Regions from separate parts of the Cellulomonas sp. plas2 genome, predicted to be linked through region 1. Evidence: riboswitches for the same ligand, from Rfam matches in the RefSeq annotation. Region 1 holds a riboswitch; the other holds the start of a gene.
What was found. A riboswitch is a leader RNA that binds a small molecule or an ion and turns the genes downstream of it on or off. The one in region 1 is predicted to bind thiamine pyrophosphate.
Positions count from the first base shown of each region.

Region 2: linked by a shared signal. The riboswitch ahead of AC2TDM_RS13770 (YkoF family thiamine/hydroxymethylpyrimidine-binding protein) and the one ahead of AC2TDM_RS16150 (thiamine ABC transporter substrate-binding protein) in region 1 are both predicted to bind thiamine pyrophosphate.

Region 1 is NZ_CM170155.1:3,635,479-3,639,884, forward strand. Features, by position in the region: gene AC2TDM_RS16145 (ABC transporter permease) at 1-1,733, opposite strand, end outside; gene AC2TDM_RS16150 (thiamine ABC transporter substrate-binding protein) at 1,828-2,964, opposite strand; TPP riboswitch at 3,062-3,191, opposite strand; gene AC2TDM_RS16155 (DUF4235 domain-containing protein) at 3,317-3,607, shown strand; gene AC2TDM_RS16160 (hypothetical protein) at 3,680-4,108, opposite strand; gene mnhG (monovalent cation/H(+) antiporter subunit G) at 4,202-4,406, opposite strand, start outside.
Region 2 is NZ_CM170155.1:3,093,907-3,098,312, forward strand. Features, by position in the region: gene AC2TDM_RS13760 (hypothetical protein) at 32-1,174, opposite strand; gene AC2TDM_RS13765 (dihydrofolate reductase family protein) at 1,494-2,117, shown strand; TPP riboswitch at 2,229-2,334, shown strand; gene AC2TDM_RS13770 (YkoF family thiamine/hydroxymethylpyrimidine-binding protein) at 2,384-3,154, shown strand; gene AC2TDM_RS13775 (ECF transporter S component) at 3,151-3,774, shown strand; gene AC2TDM_RS13780 (ATP-binding cassette domain-containing protein) at 3,771-4,406, shown strand, end outside.

The sequences.
Region 1 (4,406 bases):
CTCACCGTCCCCGGCGCCCGCAGCCGCTCGCACGCGGCGATGACCACCGCCGTCAGCACCGCCAGCAGCACCGACGCCGCCAGCGCCTGCCCGTAGCTCTCCGCCCCCGGCCGCCCGATCAGCCGGTAGACCATGACGGGCAGCGTCGGCGCGTCGGCCCGGGCGACGAACGACGTCGCCCCGAACTCCCCGAGGGAGGCCGCGAGCGCGAACCCGACCGCCAGCCCGCCGGCCCGCGCGGCCAGCGCGCCGTCCACGGTCCGCAGCACCCGTCCGGGACCGGCCCCCAGCGTCGCCGCGACCTGCGGCAGCCGCGGGTCCACCGACCGCAGCACCGGCAGCACCGTCCGCACGACGAGCGGCACCGCCACCACGGCCTGCGCGACCGGCACGAGCAGCGGGCTCGTCCGCAGGTCGAGGTCCAGCCCGAACGGCCGGTGGAGCGCCAGCAGGAACCCCAGCCCGACGGTCACCGCCGACACCCCCAGCGGCAGCATGACCACCGCGTCGAGCACGGACACCGCCCGCCGCCCCACCGCCGCGCGCGGCCGCCGCGACAGCACGAGCGCGACGAGCACCCCCACCACCAGCGCCAGCACGGTCGCGTCGAGCGCCGCCCGCACGGAGGTCACGGTCGCGTCGAGCACGCTCACCGGCATCCCGTCGGCGCGTCGTGCCAGCGCCCGGTAATGGGCGAGCCCCCAGCCCTCGCCCACCCGCAGGGACCGCACGACGAGGTTGACCAGCGGGACGGCCAGCGCCACGACGGTCAGCGCCGTCACGACGAAGGCCGCCAGGTCCCCCCCGCGTCCCTCGCCGCGCGGCGTCCCCGGCACCCGCCGCAGCCGCAGCACCCGCTCCGACGCCCGCCGCGTCCCCAGCGGCAGCGCCCGCTCCCGCCGCGCCCGCAGCCGCCCGGCGACGAGCAGCACCGACGCCACGAGCACGAGCTGCACCACCGACAGGACCGCCGCGGCCCGCAGGTCCAGCAGCTGCACGGTCTGGATCCAGATCTCGGTCTCCACCGTCCCGTGCCGCAGCCCCCCGAGCACCAGCACGGTCCCGAAGGACGTGGCGCAGAACAGGAACACGAGCGACGCCGCGGACGCGATCGCGGGCGCCAGCGCCGGCAGCGTCACCGTCCGCAGCACCCGCCCGGGCGAGGCGCCCAGCGAGCGCGCCGCCTGCGCGGGCCGCTCGTCGAGCTGCGCCCACGTCCCGCCCACGGTCCGCACGACCACCGCGTAGTTGAAGAACACGAGCGCCGCGACGATCCCCGCCAGCGACCCGTCCCACCCGAGGAACCCCAGCGGCCCGCCCTCGACGAGCAGCGACCGGAACGCCACGCCGACCACGACCGTGGGCAGCACGAACGGCACGGTCACCAGCGCCCGGACCAGGTCCCGCCCGGGGAACCGGCACCGGTGCAGCACGTACGCGCCCGGCACGCCGAGCCCCACGGCGACCACGGTGGCCAGCGACGCCTGCAGCAGCGTCTGCCCGACGACCCGCCAGGTGCGGGGCCGGGCGAAGACGTCGCCGAAGCCCGACAGGTCCAGGGCGCCGTCGGCGACGAACCCGCGGGTCACCGTCGCGACCACGGGCCACGCGAAGAACAGCCCGAGCACGACGAGCGGCACGAGCACCGCCACCGTCCAGCCGAGCACCTGCGCGGGGGACGGCCGCGGCCCGCGCCCCTGCGCCGACCTCCCGCGCGCGGCGCCCGCCGGCACGGGACGGAGCCCGGCCGGCGGGGTCGCCGAGGGGACGCCGGCCGGCAGCGGCGGGGCGGCGGTCTCCTCGCGCAGGGTCACCGGACGCGTCCGCTCAGCCGGTCACGACGTCGGTCCAGCGCTGCAGCCACTCCTCGCGGTGCGCCTCGACGTCCGCGGCGGGCACCTCGAACGGCTGCTCGGCCAGGGGCGCCCAGCGCGCCCACTCCTCCGGCAGCTCCACGGCGGTGCTCACCGGGTACACGTACATCGACGTGGGCACGTCGGCCTGCACCTCGTCGGAGAGCAGGAAGTCGAGGAGCTGCGCGGCGCCCTCGGGGTTCTCGGCCCCGGCCAGCACGCCGGCGTACTCGACCTGGCGGAAGCAGGTGTCCAGCAGGGCGGCGGTCGTCGGCTCGTCGCCGCCCTCGGGCACCGTGAAGGGGATGGACGAGGCGTACGAGAGCACGATCGGCCGCTCGCCCCCGCCGCCGCCCCCGCTGAAGTCGGTGTAGTACGCGTCGGACCAGCCGTCGACGACCCGCAGGCCGTTGTCGGTCAGGGCCTGCCAGTAGTCCGCCCAGCCGTCCTCTCCGAACGCCGCGACCGTCGTCAGCAGGAACGCCAGCCCGGGCGACGAGGAGACCGCGCTCGGGACCACGGTGAGGTCCCGGTACTCGGGCTTCGTGAGGTCCTCCAGGGTCGTCGGCTCAGCCAGGCTCTTCTCCGTGAACCAGGCGCGGTCGACGTTGAGGCACACGTCGCTGTAGTCGACCGCCGTCAGGGCGCCCTCGTCGTCGCCCTCCACCGCGTACTCCTGCGCGTCCGCGAGCGCCGCCGCGGACAGCTCCGCGGGCTCGACGACCCCCTCGTCCAGCGCGCGGGAGGCGAACGTGTTGTCGATGCCGAAGACGAGGTCGCCCAGCGGCGCGTCCTTGGTCAGCACCAGCTGGTTCGTCAGCGCACCGGCGTCGCCCTGCTGCAGGACCTCGACCTCCAGCCCGGTCTGCGCGGTGAAGTCCTCGAGCAACCCCTCGGACAGGGCGAAGGACTCGTGGGTGACGAGGGTGACGGTGCCGGTGGCCCCGCCGGACGCGTCAGCGGTGGCGGAACCCTCGTCGGACGACGAGGATCCGGCACCCACGGCCGAGCACGCGGCCAGGGCGGAGACGGACAGGGCGGCCGCCGACAGGCCGGCGACGACGCGCCGGCTGCCGCGCCTGCTGGTCCATGCGGTCAGGGTGGTGCTCACGTGGTGCTCCTCCTCGAGGGTGCAGGAGGGGGTCGCCGCGGCGCGCCGGCCGCGCACGTCCCGTGGACCACGGGCCGGACGACGCCGACGACCACGAGGACTGAGAAGCCCGACTCCCTACGCCGGTGCGAACCGGATCAGGTGCGAGGGTCTGCGGAGATCCGCACTCTCAGCGTCCCGCACACCGGCCGGAGGGCCGGGGGGCGGACGCTCCCCTGTCGTTCGGGGCGAGCATAGACCGCGCCCGACCCGGCCCGCGCACGCCGTCCTCGCACGGGCGGGCGGGCGCGCGCCCCGCTAGGTTGACCGGCGAGATCTCTCGACGAGCACCCGACGAGCACGAGGAGACGTGATGGCGGACGACGAGTCCGAGTCGACGACCGCGAAGGTCATCGGGATGGTGACGGCCCTCGGCACCGCCTGGGTCGCGCGCAAGGTGCTGGCCGCCGTCTGGACGAAGGCGACCGGCCACGCGCCGCCCGACCCGGCCACGAAGGACCCGGACATCAAGCTGTCGGAGGCGTTGCTCGCCGCCGCCGTCACGGGTGCGGTCGCCTACCTCTCGCGCGCTGTCGCGACGCGCGGCACCGCCCGCATCTCGGGCCGTGTGCGCGCCGCCCGCCCGCCACTGCCCAAGCGCTGAGGACCGGCCCGACGGCCCGGACCCCGACCGGGTGCGGGCCGTCGCCGTGCCCGCTCGGGCGCCACCACCCGGTCAGCGATCCGGTCGGCCGTCCGCCCAGAGCTCCGGCCGCGCCCGCAGGCGCAGGGACGAGCGCAGGAACAGCACGCCGAGGACGCCGTTCGTCGTGGCGGTCAGCAGGCGCACCGCGGCGCCGGTCCCGTCGGGTCCTGGCGCCGTGACGGCGAGCTGGACGGCCTGGGCGAGCAGCAGCGCCCCCCACACGAGGCCGGACAGCGGTCGGCCCGTCAGCCACCACGGTCGCGGCGGCGCGACCGCCTCCGCCGCCGGGTCCCGGAAGGTACGCACGGCCACCCCGACGACGAGGAGCTGCAGCGCGACGACGGCCGGAGCCGACGCACCCTGGCCGGACGTCGTCAGCAGCACCGCCAGGAGCAGCGCCGCCGCGAGGCCGGCCAGCAGGAAGTAGAAGAACTTCCCGGAGGGCGTGGTGATGCGCACGCGGGCACGCTAGCGGGCCGCCCCGCCTGCGACCCCGGACCTCGTGCCCGTGACGGCGTGCGGCGGTCAGAAGCAGTCGCGCACGAGGCCCGGCTACCCGCGCCGGGCAGCCGGGCGCGGGTCGTCGTGGGGGTCGTCGTCCTGGCGGTCGCGGGTGCGGCGGGCGTCGCCGCGCTCGTCCTGGTCGTCGAGGGCCTGCGCCTCGCGCTCGGCCTCGTCGAGGTCGGCCGTGAGCTCGTCGACGACGAGGGTGTCGTGGGGGACCTTGCCCGTGCGGTAGCCGGCGCGGCCGAGCAGG
Region 2 (4,406 bases), 540 kb from region 1:
CGAGCGGGGTCCCCGACGAGCGCGGCGGCCCTCAGCCCCCCGCCGCCGCCTGCACCGGGTCGAGCTGCACCTGCAACGCCGTGAGGTCCGCGGCCAGCGCCTCGACGCGCGCCCGCTCGGCCGCCGTCGCCGCCTCCGCCGCCTCCAGGGCCGCGAGGCGCGGCGGCAGCGCGGCGTCGTCGCGTGCGAGCAGATCCGCCGCGGTGGCGAGCGTGTCCTCGGCCGGCGCCATCGGCAGCTCCGTGCCGTCCCACCACGTCCAGGACAGCAGCAGCCCGTCCCGCTCGGCCGCTCCCATCGCCGCCACCTCCGCGGACTTCGCGGTCCAGGCCTCGCGGTACACGTCGCGCGACGCCGCGTCCCGCTCGTACAGCGCCCGCGCCTGCGCGTCCGCGCCCTCCCGTGCGACGAGGGCGTCCGACGCCGAGCGGATCTCCGCGGCCGTCGCGTCCAACGCCCCGCGCCACGCCGCGTGCACCCCGACGAGCGCGGCCCGGTCCTCGACGAACCGCCCCCAGGCCGCCTCGAGCGCGGGGTCGAGGCCGCCCTCGCGCCACGCCTGCATGCCGAGGTAGGCGAACAGCTCCGTCGGCCGGCTCTCGGGACGGTCCCCGACCGAGCCGGCGAGCTGCGCGTGCAGGCGGTCCTCCGCCGGCACGGCGGCGAGCGCCGCCTCCAGCAGCGGCACCAGGCGCGCACGCTCCTCGTCGCCGAGCCGTTCCCAGCCCGCGTGCAGCGTCTCGTGGGCAGCGGTCTCGACGACGGACCCCCGCAGCCGCTCGTCCGCCGGCCGGTACAGCACGATCGAGTCCTGCGCGCCGCGCTGGTAGCAGCCGACCGCCACCCCGCTCGGGGCCCCGGGATCCGCGCCCGGATCCGTCCCGGTGCCGTCGCTGCGCCGCCCGACGAAGGTCGCCGCGTCCAGCAGCTCCGGTCGCGCGGCGACGAACAGCTCGCGCCCCTCGGTCGACAGGTGCGCCTCGTCGGCCAGCGCCGCGACCTCCGCGGAGGGCGCGGGGACCGCGACGGCCCCCGTCGGCACCAGGTCCTCGACGAGGTCCCGCACCGCGCCCGACGGCAGCGCCTGGACGAGCCCGTCCGTGCCGGCGCCACCCGCGCCGGTGAGCCACACCGCCGCCCCCAGCGCCCCCGCGGCGACGACGAGTCCCGCCATCGCGCCCGCCCCGCGACGCCGACGAGGCCGCCCGGGACCACCCGTGGCCGCGCCTGTGACGGGGTCTGCCGACCACACGTCGGCGCCCGTCGTGGGCGGGGACGACGGGTGGGGCGGCAGCACGGTCACCATCAGATCATCGGCCGGGTGCCGGAGGGTGTGACCGCAGCGGGTGAAGCCTGGCGCGGGACCACCCGTCCGCGCGCTGCGACGCGGGCCCACGAGCCCCACCGACGGCCGATGACTCCGGGCCCGTCTCCGGGTCTGCACCCCTGAAGCACCCGCACCCGGCGGACGCGACCGTCCGAGGAGGACCTGCGTGGCCACGATCGTCAGCACCCTGTTCAGCGCCCTCGACGGGGTCGTCGAGATCGACCCCGCCTGGCACTTCCCCTACTTCGACGACCGCATGGGCGCGGCGGTCGGCGAGGACTACGAGGACGTCGACGTCCTGCTCCTCGGCCGCGTCACCTACGACAGCTTCGCCGGCGCCTGGCCGGAACGGGAGGCCGCCGGCGGTGAGGACGCGGGGTTCGCCACCCAGCTCGGCGACACCCGGAAGGTCGTGGCGACCCGCGGCAGCGGCGACCTCGGCTGGCGCAACGTCGAGGCCGCCCCCGACGTCGTCGCCGCGGCCCGCGCGCTCAAGGACGACCCCGCGGTCGGCAAGGTCCTCGTCCCCGGGTCGATCTCCGTGGTCCGGCAGCTGCTCGCCGCCGGCCTGCTCGACGAGCTGCGCCTGCTCGTCCACCCCGTCGCCGCACGGCACGGTGAGCGCCTGTTCGACGAGGGCGAGGACATCCAGCCGCTCCGCCTGCTGCGGTCCGACGTCTTCCCCACCGGCGTCGTCCGTCTCTGCTACGCCCCCGCGGAGCTCCCCGGCGCGCAGGCCTACGAGGACGTGACCGACAAGGTGCCGGGCGCCGGCGACGACCCCCGCTGACGGGTCACGACCGCCCCACGGGGCGCCAGGGAGGAGCGGCAGTCCGCCGGGTCTGCCGCTCTGCTCACGAGCACCGGGGCGTGCGTTCGGCGGTGGCGATCCGCTACGGTCGGCGCACCCCCGGGGAGCGCTGAGGAGCGCTGAGAGTGCGGACGGTCCGCAGACCCGTGAACCTGATCCGGTTCGTACCGGCGTAGGGAGCAGGGCACCACCTCGACGCGCGTCGAGGTGGTCTCGACGTACCCACGGGCCCGAAGGGGACCGCCATGAGCACCACCACGACCGAGCGCCGGCCCGTGCCGGACGCCACGGGCGCGACCAGCACGACCACCGGCACCGCCAGCACCGACGCCACCCCGCAGACCCTCGGCATCGGGATGCGGTTCAGCCTGCACCCGCACACCGACCGGTTCGTCGAGGTCATCCTTGGCGCGCTCGACGACGCGGCCGCCGCCGGCCTCACCGACGGTCTCGTCCTGGAGACCGACGATGTCAGCACCTACGTCGGCGCCCGCGAGACGCCCGCCGAGGAGCGCCTCGTCGCCTACCTCGCCGGCATCCTCACCGCCGCTCACCGGCGCACCGGCGGCGGGCACGTCGTCGCGCACGCGCTGCTCTCTCGCGGCTGCCCCGGCGAGGTGACGTGCGACCTGACGGTCACCGGCCTGCCCACCACGCCGCCCGTGCGGCTCGCCCCGACCGGAGTGCCCGCCGTCGCGCAGTGGTCGCTCTACCCGCTGCTCGACGAGGGCGGCGTCCACAGCGGCAGCGCCGACGGACCCGTCGGCGACCACATGGTCCACATCGAGGCCGCCATCGCCGCCGCCCGCGACCGCGGCACCGCGACCGGGGCGGCGCACTACGCCACCCGCCTCTCGGGCGACCTCGCCGACGTCCTCGCCACCGCCGCCGACGCGTGGGCGCAGGTCGGCGCGCACGTCCCGCACGTCGTCACGCACCTCACGGTCTCCCTCGGCTCGCCGACGACGACCGCCGCCAGCACGACGGCCACCACCACGACGGGGGCCGACCGGTGACCGCCACCTCCGCCCCCACCCCGACCGGCGCCCGCCGCGGGTCCTGGTCGCTGCGCGAGCTCGTGCTCGTCGTCGTCCTCGGCGTCGTCTTCGGGTTCGCCTACTGGGCGCTCGTCCAGGGCTGGAACGGCCTGAGCATCGCCATGGGCCCGGCCGGCGACCTCGCGCAGCACCTGCTGCTCGGCGGCTGGCTGCTCGCGGCGCCGCTCGCCGTGGCGATCGTGCGGCGGCCCGGTGCCGGCGTCCTGGCCGAGGTGCTCGCCTCCGTCGTCGAGGTCGTCTTCCTCGGCTCGCCGGTCGGGCCGCTGCTCGTCGTGTCCGCGCTGCTGCAGGGCGTGGGCAGCGAGCTGCCGTTCGCGCTCACCCGCTACCGGCGGTTCGGCTGGGCCACCTTCGCGCTGTCGGGGCTGTGCGGCGCCGGGCTCGTGTTCTTCTTCTCGGCCTTCCGCGCCGGATGGTACGGGCAGGACCTGCTGCTCCTGCGGTTCGGCCTGCAGGTGGCCAGCGGCCTCGTGCTCGGCGGGCTGCTGGCCAAGGTGCTCGTCGACGCGCTCGCCCGCACCGGCGTCGTCGACAACTACGCCATCGGCCGGGACGCCCTGCGCCCCGGCGGCCGGTGAGCACGCCCGCGCTCGCGCTCGACGACGTCACGGTCCGGTTCGCACGCCGGCCCCGGCCCGCCCTGCAGGGGGTCGGCGTGCGGCTGGACCCCGGCGAGCACCTCGTCGTCCTCGGCCCGTCCGGGTCGGGCAAGTCGACGCTGCTCGGCGTGCTCACCGGCGCCGTCCCGCACGCCGTGCACGCCGAGCTCACGGGGCAGGTGGCCCTGGCCGGCGGGGCGACGGCGGCGACGGGCGTCGTCGAGCGCTCCCGTCACCTCGGCGTCGTCGCGCAGGACCCGGCCGCGGCGGTCTGCCTGCCGTCGGTCGAGGCCGAGCTCGCGCTGCCGCTGGAGAACCGGGCGGTCCCGCCCGCCGCGATCGGCCCGCGCGTGGCAGCGGCGCTCGCGCGGGCCGGCGTGGCGCACCTGCAGGACCGGGCGACGACGACGCTCTCCGGCGGGGAGCTGCAGCGCGTGGCGCTCGCCGCGGCGCTCGTCACCGACCCCGCGCTGCTCCTGCTCGACGAGCCGACGTCGATGCTCGACCCCGCCGCCCTCGCCGCCGTGCGCGGGGCGGTCCGGTCGGGCGCCGGCACGGGGGACGCCGCCCGGCCCGGCCCGGCCGTCGTCCTCGTCGAGCACCGGCTCGAC